DNA from 4 places in the Shouchella oshimensis genome. Region 1 is predicted to be linked to each of the others. Evidence: riboswitches for the same ligand, from Rfam matches in the RefSeq annotation. Region 1 holds a riboswitch; each other region holds the start of a gene.

Region 1 (4,218 bases):
TGCGTTGCATTTTTATCAACTAAATAATCCTCACCTGCTTGAAGAACTAGCAAAGGGATATTAGGGAATTTTTCTGGATAACGTCTGGTCACACGCATTGTTTTCTCTAATTCTTGGTACCATCTCGCAGACACTTTACTTACTTTAAGTGGATCCGTTAAATAGGCTTCAATAACCTCTTGGTTACGTGTTGCTCGATCTGATCGAATACCGGAGTTCACACTAAAGGTAGGTGCAACATGCTGCAAAACTTTAGAGGCCGCTTTTTTTGCTTTTGGTAATGGATGGCTTAAATCCAAACATGGTGAAGATAAAATGACTCCATAGATTAATGAATTATCTCTTTTCATCACGGTACGAATAGAGATTAATCCGCCCATACTGTGTCCAAGGAGTAGAATTGGAAGTTGTTTTTGCCTTGCTTCATTCAGCCATTCTTCTACAGTATCTAAGTATTGCTGGAAGGATTGAATATGACCACGTCGACCTCGTGTTTTACCTTGACCAGGTAAATCCCCCATGATGACGTCAAATCCATGCTCATTCCATTTCTTAGCTAGCCATTGGTAACGTCCATGATGCTCACCTGCTCCATGAACCATGACGACTACACCTCTAGGCTCTGTTACTTCCCATTTCCACACACTGATCATCTCCTTGCTCCACAGTAGAATCTTGTTGAATTTTTACCTTCTTATCATTTTACGTTAGAATTAAGTATAGCGTTTTTTTTATGAGACGGAAAGGATGAGCACATATGATTTATCCATATCAAAATAAAAAGCCACTTATTGCTGAAAGTGCCTTTATTGCCGATTACGTTACGATCACTGGTGATGTAGAAATAGGGGATGAATCAAGTGTTTGGTTCCAAACGGTTATTCGCGGAGACGTCTCCCCTACACGCATCGGGAAACGAGTAAATATCCAAGATCAAAGCTTGCTTCATCAAAGTCCAAAGTATCCACTCATCATTGAGGATGATGTTACAGTTGGACACCAAGCGATGCTACATAGTTGTACCATCCATAAAAAGGCATTGATCGGAATGGGATCAACGATACTTGATGGAGCTGTTATAGGAGAAGGTGCTTTTATTGGAGCAGGCAGTTTAGTGCCTCCTGGTAAAGTTATTCCGCCAAATACACTTGCTTTTGGTCGTCCTGCAAAAGTGATTCGTGACCTTAATGATGATGACCTGGCTGATATGGAGCGAATTCGTACAGAATATGTAGAAAAAGGTCAACTCTATAAACAAATGCAGTCTTAGTAAAATAAAAAGCATCCAACAATCAAATGATTGTTGGATGCTTTTTTGAAATAGATTAAACCGTTTTAATACTTGCTTGTTCTTTTAATACAGCCGCTTTGTCTGTTTCTTCCCACGGTAAGCTTACATCCGTACGACCAAAGTGACCGTAAGCAGCCGTTTGCTTGTAGATCGGACGACGTAGATCTAACATACGGATAATACCTGCTGGACGAAGATCAAAGTTTTTGCGAACAAGTGTAACAAGTTCACTTTCTGATACTTTTCCTGTTCCAAATGTATCAACCGCTATTGATACAGGTTGGGCTACACCAATTGCATATGCAAGCTGTACCTCTGCCTTGTCAGCAAGGCCAGCAGCCACAATGTTTTTTGCTACATAGCGAGCAGCATATGCTCCAGAACGGTCAACCTTCGTTGCATCCTTACCAGAGAACGCTCCCCCACCATGTCGTGCGTATCCACCATACGTATCAACGATAATTTTGCGACCTGTAAGTCCTGCATCCCCTTGAGGTCCGCCGATGACAAAACGACCTGTTGGATTAATAAAATATTTTGTTTGTTCATCAATTAACTCTGCAGGTACAACTTCGTTAATCACATGAGTTTTCATGTCATGCTGAATTTGCTCCAGAGTAGTCTCTGGATGATGTTGTGTTGAAATAACAATTGTGTCAACTCGTGCAGGTTTTCCTTGCTCATCATATTCTATTGTTACTTGCGTTTTAGCATCTGGACGTAGATAGTCAATGATCTCCTCTTTACGAACCTCTGCCAAACGACGAGCTAGCTTATGGCTCAGAGAGATAGGTAGTGGCATTAACTCTTTTGTTTCATTGGTTGCAAAACCAAACATCAAACCTTGGTCTCCAGCACCAATTGATTCAATTTCCTCTTCTGTCATTTGCCCTTCACGTGCTTCTAGTGCTTTGTCCACACCTTGAGCAATATCAGCTGATTGTTCATCAATTGAAACAAGAACAGCGCAAGTTTCTGCGTCAAAACCGTATTTTGCACGTGTATAACCAATACCTTTAATCGTATCACGCACGACACGTGGAATATCAACATATGTACTAGTTGTAATTTCTCCAGCAACTAATACAAGGCCTGTAGTCACAGATGTTTCGCATGCTACACGAGCATTAGGATCTTTCTTTAAGATTTCATCTAAGATCGCATCAGAAATTTGATCACACATCTTATCTGGATGTCCCTCTGTCACCGATTCTGATGTAAATAGCTGTCGACTTTTAAATTCTGCCATCTCTTTTCACCCTTCCAACTCATTCTAATCTTCTCTTATCAGCCTGATTACCAGGTTGAGATTAAATATACACAATAAAAAACCCCAATCCTCCTTACTGAGGAAAAGGGTTGAAATGTTGTCCTTTAACCTCTTATCGTTCAAGGCAATGCCTTGCAGGTTAGCACCTTTCCATTTTATTAAAATGGTGGTTGTTGGGCTTCTTTGGGCCTGTCCCTCCGCCGGCTCTCCGATAAGATCCGTTCGCGAAAAATTATATAACATCGATACTGAAAAGTCAATCATAGCAAGGTTAATCAAAGTTTAATCACTATATCTAAAAAGACGCACATAAAGTATAGACTAATAATATTAATGTGTTATACTAATTAGCATTAACCAACCATATAAGATGATCATTCGAGAGGAGAATGCGCTTTGAAAACCATGAATATCCCGGTGAAATTAGAACAATTATTATCAAGTCCACAAACCAAACATGACCTATCTGTTTCTCGTTTGGTTGAACGCTCTCTCCAAAGAGGTGAGGGTATACTTACAGCAACAGGCGCACTTAGCGTAGAAACCGGTGCGTACACTGGTCGTTCTCCTAAGGATAAATTTGTTGTTCAAGAGGACTCGGTTCGTGACACCATTGATTGGGGTCCAGTTAACCAAGCCAATATCAAAAGAGGTCTTTACTTCGTTATATCATAAAGTTCTTTCTCACCTTGGTGAAAAAGAAGAGCTTTTTGCTTCTCAAGGTTTTGCAGGAGCAGATACTGCCTACCGACTACCAATTCAAGTCATTAATGAATTTGCGTGGCACCAAGTGTTTGCTCGCAAGCTTTTTATTCGCCCAAGCTCTACGGATGTAACGCTTGATCGTGAGCTTTTCACCATTGTTTCTGCACCAACATTTAAAGCAGAACCGACAATTGATGGAACGAATTCTGAAGCCTTTGTGATGATCTCCTTTGAAGAACGAGTGATTCTAATTGGTGGAACTGAATATGCTGGAGAAATGAAAAAATCAATTTTCTCAATTATGAACTACCTTCTTCCAGAGGAGAATGTCTTGTCGATGCATTGCTCAGCAAACACCGGTGCAGAGGGAGATGTGGCATTATTTTTTGGATTGTCCGGTACAGGTAAAACCACACTTTCAGCATCACCCGATCGTTTATTAATAGGGGATGATGAGCATGCTTGGTCTGAAAATGGTGTTTTTAACATTGAGGGTGGTTGCTACGCAAAGTGCATAAATCTTTCTGAAGAAAAAGAACCACAGATCTGGAATGCAATTAAATTTGGAACAGTACTTGAAAATGTGGCGGTTTCTGAGGAAAATGGTGAGCCTGATTACAACGACGTCTCGCTAACAGAGAATACCCGTGCAGCGTATCCAATTGATTACATTCCAAATGCACTTGAGCCAAGTATTGCCGGGCATCCAGATACCATAATTTTTCTAACTGCTGATGCATTTGGGGTTTTACCTCCTATCAGTAAATTAACGCGTGAGCAGGCGATGTATCATTTCTTGTCTGGATACACAAGTAAACTTGCTGGGACAGAACGAGGCATTACAGAGCCTGAAGCAACCTTCTCTACTTGCTTTGGAGCACCATTTTTGCCATTGCCAGCACACCGTTATGCTTCAATGTTAGGTGACTTGATTAGAACACATGATGTAGAT
Region 2 (4,218 bases), 260 kb from region 1:
CAGCGACTAACCATTTGCCGATCGCGACCTTTTGTTGATTCCCGCCAGAAAGATTTTTGACCAATGTTTCAGCTTGAGGTGTTTTGATCCCAAGAGCTGAAATCATCGTTTTAGCACTCGCTTGTTCTTTTTTGAAATTCCAAAAACCAAATCGCTTACTGAAGCTTCCTAGATTGGCAGCTGATAGGTTAGTTAAAACAGATTCATTAATTAGGACGCCTTCTTTTCGTCGTTCTTCAGGCACAAAAGCCATTCCATGAAAAACGGCATCATAAGGAGAGGAAATGACAACTGGCTTTTTGTTAATCAAAAGTGAGCCGGATGTCATCGTAGAAGCTCCAAAGAGTAGCTTGCAAAGCTCGGTTTTTCAGCTCCAACTAGGCCAGCTAATCCAAGAATTTCTCCTTTTTTAACATGTAGGGATACATGATTAATTTTGCTGCCATCTGATACTGAATGAGCTTCTAAAAATGTGTCACCCATCTCGGAAACTCTGTCTGTAAATTGCTGGCTTAAAGGTTCTCCAAGCATTTGCTCAACGACTTGGTCAATTGACGTATCAGGAATAGGTCTTGATGAAACTACTTGCCCATTCCTCATAACCGTAATGATATCGCAAATTTCAAACAGCTCAGGCAAACGATGCGAGATGAACACCACTGCTACGTTTTTGCTCTGTAGATCTCGTACAATCCGAAACAATTGCTTGGTTTCAGAAAGACTTAATGGGGCTGTTGGTTCATCTAGGATCAATAGCCGACAATCTGTCAAAACGGCTCGTGCAATAAGAACCATTTGTTTTTCTGCAAGCGTGAGCTCACTCGCTAACGTTTTAGAAGAAACATTGATACCTAATGAATCGAGAACCTCTGAAGCTTTTTTGTGAACAAGACTCCAATGAATAAAGGCGTTCTTGTTCTGACTAGAACCAAATGTATAAAGGTGTATGTTCTCAGCGACCGTTAAGTATGGAACTAATCCAGCATCAACTTCCTGATGAACAATTTGGATACCATGCTTTTGCGCATCCTTTGGTGAATGGATCGAAACATGTTGTCCGTCAATTAGAATGGTGCCGTCGTAATGACTTTCTGAACCAGACAGTACTTTCATTAACGTTGATTTTCCCGCGCCATTCGCACCAATTAGTGCGTGTGAAGAGCCGCCGCTTACTTCAAAAGAAGCCTGATCAAGCGCCTTGACTCCCGGATAAGAAACGGAGATCTTTTCCATACGTAGCTTCATCAAATCACCTATTATTCGTTATGTTCTTTTAATATAGTCATCCATTCTTCTTCAAACGCGTCTGATTCACCCCAGTTTGGAATGACCTCAGCTAATGAGACCATATTGACGTCATCATCTGCTTCTAATAATTGCTTCCGAGAAATGAGCGATGCTTCTAAATCATAAAATTGAGGTGTTTCTTCACCGGCTAGCTTTTTGGCAAGAATTCGTAGGTTGATAGAACCAATTAACTTAGGATCAACGGCTGCAGTATAATCCCATGTGCTATTTTCCTGTTGCATGATTTGAAGGTCAGCATTTGATACATCAATTCCATAGATATTGATTTCATCTCGTCCTGCTTCATCAAGTGCACGTGCTGCTCCAATTGCAAAGGCATCCCAAGTCGCAAAAATCGCATCGATTTCACCTTCAGGGTACTTATTAAGTAACGCAGCTACTGCATTTTGAGTTTGGGTAGAAGTATCTTCTGCGGCAACACCAAATCGCTCCAATTCATTAAGTCCAGGTTGCTCAGAAAGAACCTCCTGATAGATTGAATCGCGTCTTACCATTGGAGGGAAACCATCAACCCATAAGTAGAGAATATTTGCCTCTCCATCAAAATCTTCAACTAGTTGATCAAGGGCTAGTGTTGCAAGCTCCTCATCATCTTGGGAGGTGAGTGTCACACCATCAATCGATTCTAAATCACTATTGGAATCAAACGTTACAACCTCAATCCCTTTATCAACAGCTCGTTGTACGGCATCTACGGTAGCGGCATCATCACCATGTGAAAGAATTAAGCCGTCATAATCGGCATCTATTGCTTGAGATATGGCGTCATGATAACTTGCTGTATCCCCATTTGCGGTAAATACATCGACATCAAAACCTAACGCTTCACCTTCTTCTTGTACTCCGGCCAAATATTGAGCAGTATGGTCATCTCCACCAATCTTGCGAATGACCTTTATTTTGGCGCCTTCACCTGTAGCGAATCTCTCAGGTACTCCGTCTAATTTGACATCTGCTTCGGCTTGCGAGGACTCACTATCACCACATCCAGCAAGTACAATTACAGCAGCAGCAGTCATTCCTAATGTTTTAACCCCAAATCCTTTTATCATGGTCATCTCTCCATCTATTAAAATATAAAAAAGCCTCTTTCGTTTAAGAAAGAGGCGGAATGCTGTGATTCAACCTCTTATCTTTCAGACTCGGGAAGAGTCTGTTGGATGTAGCACCGTGCCTTAAAACCTTAAAGGTTTTCATCATATTAGTAGAATGATGATTAGGTCGGTTGCCGGGCTTCATAGGGCCAATTCCCTCAGCCAACTCTCGATAAGAGTGTATATAAAGTTGTGTGTACTCTTAATCATTTTTTCCCAATAAGAGTAATTGGTATAAATAATACGAGGGAATTTGTACGTTGTCAATAGATTCTGATAAAATGATTATTACTAATTGACAGAATAGAATCTCACTGTCATAATCCATAGTATATTTATCAACATTACATATGTATCACTCTTATGAAGAGCTGGTGGAGGGACGAACCCGATGATACCCGGCAACCTGTTTTGGCTTTTTAGCTATTCAAGGTGCTAATTCTCACAAGGTTACCTTGGTAGATAAGAGGACAAGAAATGGGTACACTGTCCTCTTCCACTAGAAGAGGATTTTTTTGTTATTGAGGTAAGGGGGAACTGAACAAAATGAGTTTTGTAACGGCAACATATCGAGTATACGATCAAAAAAAAGATCTTCACAAAAAAGCAGAATCCATTGCCCTTGGGTTAACGATTGGATCATGGACACATTTACAAGCGCTTGAAAAAAAGCAGCTTGAAAAACACAAAGGTGAAGTTGTTGAAGTAATAGAAGAGAAAAGCACAGATATAGCCAATCGATTATTTGGGGAAGAACGAAAAACGGGCCTCATAAAAATCGCGTATCCACAAGCCAACTTCTCAGCCGATCTACCAGCCATTTTAACAACGATTTTTGGAAAGCTATCTCTCGATGGTGAAATCAAGCTAGTAGATATTGATTTTACTAGTGATCTAGAAAAAGCTTTCCCTGGACCGCAATTTGGAATAGAAGGTATTCGTAGTCAGCTTCAGGTCTATGAGCGGCCGCTTGTGATGAGTATTTTTAAAGGGATGATAGGAAAGGACATGACGGAATTTAAATCTCAGCTAGCTGATCAATTGCTAGGTGGAGTCGATCTAGTAAAGGATGACGAGATTCTATTTGATAATCCATTAACCCCTTTTTCAGATCGAGTTCAAGCTGGTTCTAAGATTATCAAAGAGGTGTATGAACAGACAGGTGAACAAAAGCTGTATGCGGTTAACCTAACTGGTCGAACGTTTGACTTAAAAGACAAAGCAAAAAGAGCAGTCGAGCAGGGAGCAACGGCCTTATTGTTTAATGTATTTGCATACGGATTGGATGTTTTGCAGGCATTAGCAGAGGATCCGGATATTCACGTTCCAATTATGGCTCATCCAGCTGTTTCTGGAGCCCTTACGGCGTCACCTTTTTACGGAATATCTAACAAAGTACTTTTAGGTAAATTGTTACGATTAGCCGGAGCGGACCTTGTTTTGTTTCCGTCTCCTTACGGTAGCGTTGCCATGGAAAAGTCGGAAACGATAGATATTAAACAGGCATTAACAGAGGAACGAGCTCTCAAAAAAGCCTTTCCGGTTCCATCGGCTGGGATTCATCCTGGTTTGACGCCACTTCTAATTCAGGACTTCGGCATTGATTCAGTAATTAACGCAGGCGGTGGTATTCACGGTCATCCAGGTGGAGCAAGAGCAGGTGCTAAGGCCTTTCGAGATGCGGTTTCAGGAGTACTTGCTACTCAATCATTATCTGATGCGGCAGCTAAATCACCAGAACTGGCAAAAGCACTTGAGTTGTGGGGTAGTCCAACATGACACAGATTGCAGGTAAAGACCCAATCATCTTCTGTGA
Region 3 (4,218 bases), on a different contig from region 1:
CATGGTTAGTGTTTCTTGTACCGTCATTCCGTGAGCGCCGCCGCTATAATAATATAATCGGTTCATCAGGCTAAGAATATTCCGTTGATTGTTTTTGATTTCGTAGCCTCCTGTTAATGTTGTATCTTGAGGCGGCTCGTAATAACCAGAATCCTTAATCATTTTATGAACTTGCTGATTAATCGCTTGGTTTAATTCATGCTGAATATGTGGGGTTGGTAAACCCGTTAGTTCAGGGTAAAAAATATCAAGCCTTGGAGATAACATATGACGAGTGACAATTTGAGTAGGCAAGATCGAGGTGTTCATGCATACACTTCCTTTTTTAGTTTTTATAGAAGTCTATGCAAAAGAACCCACTGATAGCAGCGGGTTCTTAAAATGATCTTATTCAGGTGAAGTAACAAGTTGCTTTCGTGCTTGTTTTGCAGCATCAACCATGACTTGTAGAGCTTCTACTGTTTCTTTTTCCTTACGAGTCTTCAAACCGCAGTCAGGGTTAATCCAGAATAATTTTGGATCAAGTACTGATAGTGCGCGACTAATATTACGATCGATCTCTTCTTGTGCTGGCACACGTGGACTATGAATATCATAGACACCAAGACCAATGCCTTTATTATAGGTAAAGTCTTCAAACGCTGAAATCAGCTCACCATGACTTCTGGACGTTTCAATTGAAATAACGTCTGCGTCCAAAGCATCAATGGATTCAATGATCGCTTGAAAGTCTGAGTAGCACATATGAGTGTGAATTTGTGTTTCTGGTTGCACAGTAATCGTTGATAAACGGAAAGCATCAACTGATTGTGTGAGATAGGCTTGAGATTTACTTTCTTTTAGCGGAAGCCCCTCACGAATGGTTGGTTCATCCACTTGGATAAGATTAATTCCTTCTTTCTCTAGCTCCTCTACTTCCTTACGCAAAGCAAGCGCAATTTGGTTGACAACTTGACCTTCAGGAATATCAGTACGTGGGAATGACCAATTAAAAATTGTAACCGGTCCTGTTAGCATACCCTTAACCGGACGTTTTGTTTGTCTTTGTGCATAAGCCGTTTCCTTTACGGTCATCGGCTCAACAAATGCAACATCACCATAAATAACAGGTGGTTTTACACAACGTGAACCATAGGATTGGACCCAACCGAACTTTGTAAATTGGAAGCCTGCAAGTTTTTCACCAAAAAACTCAACCATATCCGTACGTTCAAACTCCCCGTGAACTAGTACATCAATATCAAGATCTTCTTGGATCTTAATCCATTTATCAATTTCGTCACGAATAAATTGCTCGTACTCAGCTGATTCAAGCTCGCCTTTTCTCCACTTCAAGCGTTGTTGACGGACTTCCTTGGTTTGTGGAAAACTACCGATTGTTGTAGTTGGTAGAAGTGGTAGCTGATACTTTTCTTGTTGTAGACGAAGACGTTCTGGTGCATCAATTGAACGTGTTGGCACTGACTCTCCAACTTCAGCAAGTAGCGCACGAACCTCTTCATTATTTCGACTAGACGAATCATTTAATGCTTTAACTGCTGCAGCGCTTGCTTCTAAAATCTGCTCGTCGCTTGTATCATTGGCTACATTCGTTAAAGCCACTAGCTCTTCAAGTTTCTCATCAGCAAACGAAATTCCTGATTTGAGTATTTCAGGTAATTCCTCTTCAAGCTTCACAGTAACTGGGACATGTAGTAAGCTACATGATGGTTGGAGTATCAATTGGCCCTCTCCAACGACTACAGAAAGCTGATCAACTATTTCTTTAACTTCCTTTAAATCAGCTCTCCAAATATTACGCCCATCAATGATTCCCGCAGCTAAAATTTTACCAGTTGGCAATCCGAATTTAATTACTTGTTTAAGAGATTCGCCAGCATCATGGACAAAATCTAAACCTATTCCTTGTACAGGTAGGTTGACAATAGCCTCGTAATCATCCACTGCTTCAAAGTACGTTTGTAGTAAAATGTTTAGCCTTGGAGCAGCGACGTCAAGCTGTGCATATACCTCTTGTAACAAGTCTAATTCAGAAGATGTTACTTGCCCATTTAAAAATGGCTCATCAATTTGTACCCACGCAGCATCCGCAGCTTCTAGTTCTTGTAGTAGCTGTGCATACAACGGAATAAACGAACGAATCAGTTCCTGCTCTGATAGGTCTGTTTGATTTTTTGAAAGCTTCACAAAGCTAACTGGTCCAAGTACAACTGGTTTTGTATCAATATCTAACTCAGTTTTCGCCTCTTTATATAAATCCAACACACGATTATGTACGAGTGATGTTGGTGCTGAAGTAATTTCAGGTACGATATAGTGATAGTTAGTGTTGTACCACTTTGTCATTTCAGATGCGACTGCTGAATCGGTACCACGTGCGATAGCAAAATACGTATCTACATCTACTTCGCCGCCGTTGTATTCAAAACGATCTGGTACTAGTCCAAATGAAACGGCTGTGTCTAATACATGATCATATAGACTAAAGTCACCTACTGGAATTAAGTCAATCCCTGCCTCTTTTTGTTTCTTGATGTTAGAAAGTCGAATGTCTTTAAGAGAATCAAGTAGCTCAGTTTCAGAGATGTTTTTCGCCCAATAGTTCTCTAAGCTTTTTTTCCACTCTCTTTTTTCACCAATTCTTGGATATCCAATGTTTGAACTTCTTACCTTTGGCATGTTCTCACTCACTCCTCATATAGTCTCTCAACTTAACAAACTCTAATCACAAACCACCTAAGCAGATCACTCCAAGGGAATAGAAAATGCCTCCTTCTATTAAAAGAAAGAGGCATTGAACAATCTCAATAAACGTTCCCCTTATCTTTCAAAGTGTTTCCACCTTGCTTGGATTTAGCACCTTTTCATTTTCTGAATGGTTGCTGAAGCTTCATCGGGCCAGTCCCTCCGCCTCTCGTTATAAGAGCATTTCACTATGTTATGTTGAATTGAATCTACTTTAGCATGAGATAATCCTCTATGTCAAAACAATTTTGAAAGTTTGCTCTTATTCGTCATTATTTGCATTCATCCTATAACTTGTGGGAAAATCAAATAGCTTTACTATTAATCTATGAAAGGTGTGAACCTATGAGCGAGGAACAAACTACTCAGCCTACTTATAACACAAGGGCTAAAGTAGGACTCATTTTAGGACCATTGCTATTTCCTGGCATACTTTTTAATCCCGTCCAGTCAATTAGAGCATGCACCTAGATTTGTACTTGCTATTACTCTTTTAATAGCTACATTCTGGGTTACTGAAGCCATACCAATGGCTGTTACATCATTAATTCCACTAATTGTTATTCCATTAGTTGGAGCTGCGGACATTGATACTATTGCCGCATCTTACAGTAGTCCGACAATATTCATGTATGGTGGAGGCTTTGTTATTGCGATTGCGTTGCAAAAATGGAACCTACATAGAAGAATTGCCTTAAACATAATTGATATGATTGGAACCGAGAGTCAACGGATTATTCTAGGGATTATTATATCAACAGCATTTTTATCATTATTTGTATCAAACGCTGCAACCGCTTTAATGATGCTTCCAGTTGCTCTCGCGTTGATCTCAGAGGTAAAAGAAAAAGAAATTCTAACTGGTAAAAGCTTAAGTCATTTCTCAAAAAGTATATTACTAGCTGTTGCCTATGCCGCAACAATTGGGGGGCTTGCTACTTTAGTAGCGGCTGTACCAAATGCCATTTTTGCTGAAATTGCGAGAACGCAGCTTGATCGTACTGTTGCTTTTTATGAGTGGTTACTCTTTGCAGGACCAGTTGCGTTGCTTATTCTGATTTTTCTATACTTCTATCTGACAAAAATGAAATTTAAAGTTGATTCAGGTAGTCAGAATCAAACGATTGATTTCATTAAGGAAGATAAAAAGAGTCTTGGGAAGATGTCTAGGGATGAAATTTGGGTTGCGATAATTTTCGGGATAACTGTGTTTTTATGGGTTTTCAAATCACTTGTATTCCCAGAAAACATCGCTGCTAATATGCATGATGGAGCCATCTCTATTTTTGGCGCCGTATCCCTTTTCTTTATACCCAGCACTAAAAAAGGTGAAAGAATATTAGAATGGCGCGACCTAAAAGAGCTACCGTGGAATGTGTTAATCCTTTTTGGTGGTGGACTAGCCCTTGCATCTAGCTTTGGAGCTTCCGGTTTAAACGACTGGATTGGCGACACGCTACAATTGCTTGAAAA
Region 4 (4,218 bases), on a different contig from region 1:
AAGCTACAAGCTTTTATGGATAAACAGATTACATATAATGAATTTTTAAAGCTACAATCAGAGTTTCATCAGCGCTCTAAAAAGCTTGTGCCTGAACAGATTGAAGAAGGGTACGTTAATTTCTGGCTTAATTTCTTTCAAATCCATAAAAACGGCTTAACCGGGATTGATTGGTTTTTGAAAGAAGAAGCATATAGGCTGCAAGCGGATGAAAAAAACTTAGCAGAACAATGGAGTACTCTTAAACCAAGAATTGTTCAAGCTGTAAATGAAGAGAATAATCAGGTTGTTTTCCTTGATGTCTTTACGGAAGAGACATTTAAAATGGCTAAGGATACCGAGAACCTTCCGACCTTCAGACCTTGGTATGGAACGCTAGGGCTTGTTGAATTTTTTGGAGATACACCATTATTTAATGGAATTCGAATCTTTCAAGGGCCGGATCATGTTGACCGTAGCGTAGAAAAAGTGAATCAGCTGGCAACTGAACATGATATCGCAGTTGTAGATGTATTGATTCAATATTTCCCTGAAGTTTTAGGATCGCTTTTAGAGAAGGAACAGAGACCTGACTTGGAAAATCAACAGTCAAATGCTCTAATTACTTTTGAAGCGCCTGTTACAGATGTTCAGTCGTTTGCAACCTTACTTAGAGATAAGGATGAGTTTGTTGTATATGATTGGCGTGAGGAGCACAAGCATTTAACTCAAGCGGAAAACTGGGCAGTGTACAAGGATAGTATTATAGAGAGTGAAGTATTAATGGCAGAAGCTGTTGCGACTCTCGAATTTACTAATGATAGCTTAAAGTACATCACTTATAAGAAAGAGAAGGCTGTACAATTCCGAGATTTATTAAATGATTATCCTCAATTTGTGGGAGACGTTAAAGAATCAACCAGCGGCAAATTGGGCAGTGGAATGGCATTTTCAAATAACTTGATGCAAATGACAGGAGAAGCGCCTGAATATTTCCCGCTTTATGCACAGCGTGCTAAGGATATGGACTTAGATCAACCTATCCCAGCACTAGGTCAGAATAGTATTTATCAACTAATTGATCATGGTCAATTTGAAGAAGCAGATCGTTGGTTTAAACAAATTGAATTTAATTTGTATGATCAAGTGATTGCTAAATATAATGATATCGACTTTACTTTTGATATTAATCCATTTAGAAAAGATGCGGGGCTATCACCTTCTCCATTTGTTACAGGTCAAGAGAATCGTGACTCAAGCATAAAGCCAATTTATTATCATGATAATCAGTTTTTGTCAGTCAAAAAAGAAGATATCAACACGTATGAAGATCTAGGCTTTAGTCCAGATTCGATCGATGCCTTTTACCACGATCCTATTCTTAGCTTTTTTAAGGAGAAAACGGATGGAAAAGGCGCAAATACGGTAAGGAAATACCGAATGAGTCTTTTTAATATACGTTACTCATTAGAAGTGCAAAAGGTAAAAGATTGGTCAGACTGTACCAAGGAATTTTGGAAAAAACATCTGTTAATTGATTTATTTGAAGATGTGGTGATCAGTCAGACACAGGTGAAGGATCTTCTAAGTACAATAAAAATGTTCACAAAGTGGTTGGATCAAAAGCATAGAACTGCCATTCATACTGATGCATCAGCTGTTTGTGCAGAGCTTGAAGCGTCCTTAATTGAAGCTGTTCAGGTCTATAATTTTACAACGGATTCAGGGCGTTTTTCACTACCGCAATTCCAAAAAGAGATTGATCCAGAAGCGGTTGGCGGTTTATATAAGATTCAAGATGTGAAGGAAGATAGAGTTGAGGTTAAATCGATTGATAGTAAGCAGAGTATATCGATTACTTTGCCGAAAAAAGCACTAAGCCAAGTGCATAGTGGATTGATTTTAGAGGCAGTCATTTCACAGGATGACAACAATCAGCCGATACTTAAGAAACTACTTAATGCGTATCCAAAAGAAGCAATAAGTTATCTATAGGAAATAATTAGTTCTTGTCAGATTCAGCGTGATCTGTTATTGTTTTAACACAACAACATATTCTTATTAAGAGGAGCAGAGGGACTGGCCCTATGACGCTTCAGCAACCCCGCCACGGCGGAAGGTGCTAATTCCTGCAGGTTAAATTCCTGGATGATAAGAGCTGAATGACTTACTAAACCATTTCAACCCTCTTATTCAAACGAATAGGAGGGTTTTTCGTTTTATTAAGTTTTTAATTAGGGTTTGGAGCATGATATCGGTTTCAAAACCAAGTATGTTTATGTGTGTAGTTATATTTAGTCGGAAGGCGGGTAGACCATTGATTGAATTTAAAAATGTAAGCAAAGTTTTTAAAACAAAAGAACGAGAAGTTAAAGCACTTGATGAAGTAAACTTCCGAGTTGATAAGGGACAGATATCAGGCGTCATTGGCTTTAGTGGTGCCGGTAAAAGTACATTGATTCGCAGTGTTAATCTGCTAGAACGACCAACAGATGGCGAAGTGATTGTGAATGGACAAAGCTTAACGTTGTTAAAGGGTGGCGAACTGCAGAAGGCTAAGCGCAACATCGGTATGATTTTTCAGCATTTTAACTTACTGCAGTCTAAAACAGTGTTTGAAAATGTGGCAGTTCCTTTACGTCTTGTGCGAACTCCACAAGCAGAATTAAAAAAACGTGTAAGAGAATTACTGGATTTTGTAGGTCTATCAGATAAAGCAGATAGCTACCCAGAACAGCTTTCTGGTGGTCAAAAGCAACGGATTGGTATTGCCCGTGCATTAGCATCTAATCCAGCTGTCCTGCTATGTGATGAAGCGACATCTGCTTTAGACCCGGAAACGACCAGTTCGATTCTTCAGCTTTTAAAGCGTGTAAATGAGGAATTTAACGTAACAATTTTAATCATCACACACGAAATGGGTGTCATTCGAGAAATTTGTGATCGGGTTGCGGTTATGGAAGAAGGAAGAATTATTGAAGAAGGAACGGTTCTTGATATCTTCTCTAAACCACAGCACCAGACAACCAAAAATTTTGTTCGATCTGTATTTAAAGATCAAATACCGGCAAGTGTACGAAAAATCCTTGAAAAAGGGTCTGAACAAATTAAAATCTACAAAATCGAATTTATTGGGGAATCATCAGGTAAACCGCTTTTGTCTGAGCTTGTTAGGAATTTTGATGTTGATGTTAATGTATTGTTTGGAAACATAACGGAGATCCAGGATACCCCTTTCGGTAGCTTAACGGTGGAGTTGCAGGGAGATCCAGGATCACTTGAATCTGCGTTTCGATTTATTAAGGAGAAAGAACTATTGGTATCGGAGGTGAAGCTAGATGCTTGAAAGTTTACCCGAGTCCATTAGACCAAATATTTCAACGGACATTTTGCTTACCTCTTTATATGAAACATTGTATATGGTTTTCCTATCGTTAATTTTTTCAGCCATTTTAGGCATTTTGCTTGGGGTTGTGCTTGTGGTTACACGTAAGGGTCATATCCTTGAGTGTGCCTGGGTGTTTAATATATTAAATCCCATTATTAATGTTTTGCGATCCATTCCATTTATTATCTTGATGGTTGCTATTATTCCGTTTACCCGACTTATTGTTGGAAGTGCTGTTGGCATGGAGGCAGCTGTTGTACCACTTGTTGTGTATGCTGCACCATACATTGCACGGTTAATTGAGAACTCGCTTTTAGAAGTGGAGCCTGGCATTATTGAAGCGGCTGATTCAATGGGTGCCTCCAAAGCGCAAATTATCTTCCGCTTTCTACTACCGGAAGCAAAGGGTTCATTAATTCTTAGTATTACAACCGCAACAATTGGTCTCGTTGGTGCTACCGCTATGGCTGGAGCTATCGGAGCTGGTGGGATTGGAAATGTAGCTATCACTTACGGCTACCAACGTTTTGACGATGCCACTATGGTGATTACAGTCGTGCTGCTAATTGTTATGGTTCAAGGTTTGCAGTCGCTTGGTAATATACTCGCAAGAAATTCTAGAAGAAGATAAAAAGAAAAGGTGGAGAGAGTTCATGAAACAATCATTTAAACTAATCGTAGCAGGACTTGGTGTCTAGCATTAACAGCATGCGGGCAAGGAAATGATGATAGTACAAGTGGAGATACAGAAGGATTCAGCAAAGATAATCCGGTAGATGTGAAAATTGGTATTTCGGGTACGGATTCACGCCAGTGGGACTTTATTTCGGGAATTGCTGAAGAAGAAGGCA

What was found. Region 1 has a riboswitch for S-adenosylmethionine ahead of metK (methionine adenosyltransferase). Riboswitches for the same ligand answer to the same signal wherever they lie in the genome.
Region 2: linked by a shared signal. The riboswitch ahead of NDM98_RS06320 (sugar ABC transporter substrate-binding protein) and the one ahead of metK (methionine adenosyltransferase) in region 1 are both predicted to bind S-adenosylmethionine.
Region 3: linked by a shared signal. The riboswitch ahead of metE (5-methyltetrahydropteroyltriglutamate--homocysteine S-methyltransferase) and the one ahead of metK (methionine adenosyltransferase) in region 1 are both predicted to bind S-adenosylmethionine.
Region 4: linked by a shared signal. The riboswitch ahead of NDM98_RS18655 (methionine ABC transporter ATP-binding protein) and the one ahead of metK (methionine adenosyltransferase) in region 1 are both predicted to bind S-adenosylmethionine.

What each region holds. Positions count from the first base shown of each region.
Region 1 covers NZ_JAMQJY010000001.1:1,422,278-1,426,495, forward strand. Annotated here, with positions in the region: gene NDM98_RS07615 (alpha/beta hydrolase) at 1-644, opposite strand, end outside; gene NDM98_RS07620 (gamma carbonic anhydrase) at 758-1,270, shown strand; gene metK (methionine adenosyltransferase) at 1,326-2,540, opposite strand; SAM riboswitch class I at 2,671-2,779, opposite strand; partial or broken gene pckA (phosphoenolpyruvate carboxykinase (ATP)) at 2,958-4,218, shown strand, end outside.
Region 2 covers NZ_JAMQJY010000001.1:1,158,104-1,162,321, reverse strand. Annotated here, with positions in the region: partial or broken gene NDM98_RS06325 (sugar ABC transporter ATP-binding protein) at 1-1,245, opposite strand, end outside; gene NDM98_RS06320 (sugar ABC transporter substrate-binding protein) at 1,257-2,360, opposite strand; SAM riboswitch class I at 2,435-2,581, opposite strand; SAM riboswitch class I at 2,761-2,871, shown strand; gene NDM98_RS06315 (2,3-diketo-5-methylthiopentyl-1-phosphate enolase) at 2,949-4,181, shown strand; gene NDM98_RS06310 (2-hydroxy-3-keto-5-methylthiopentenyl-1-phosphate phosphatase) at 4,178-4,218, shown strand, end outside.
Region 3 covers NZ_JAMQJY010000002.1:220,878-225,095, forward strand. Annotated here, with positions in the region: gene NDM98_RS15555 (DUF3298 and DUF4163 domain-containing protein) at 1-309, opposite strand, end outside; gene metE (5-methyltetrahydropteroyltriglutamate--homocysteine S-methyltransferase) at 388-2,679, opposite strand; SAM riboswitch class I at 2,818-2,926, opposite strand; partial or broken gene NDM98_RS15565 (SLC13 family permease) at 3,091-4,218, shown strand, end outside.
Region 4 covers NZ_JAMQJY010000003.1:244,367-248,584, reverse strand. Annotated here, with positions in the region: gene NDM98_RS18660 (YecA family protein) at 1-1,974, shown strand, start outside; SAM riboswitch class I at 2,035-2,137, shown strand; gene NDM98_RS18655 (methionine ABC transporter ATP-binding protein) at 2,297-3,325, shown strand; gene NDM98_RS18650 (methionine ABC transporter permease) at 3,399-3,998, shown strand; gene NDM98_RS18645 (MetQ/NlpA family ABC transporter substrate-binding protein) at 4,146-4,218, shown strand, end outside.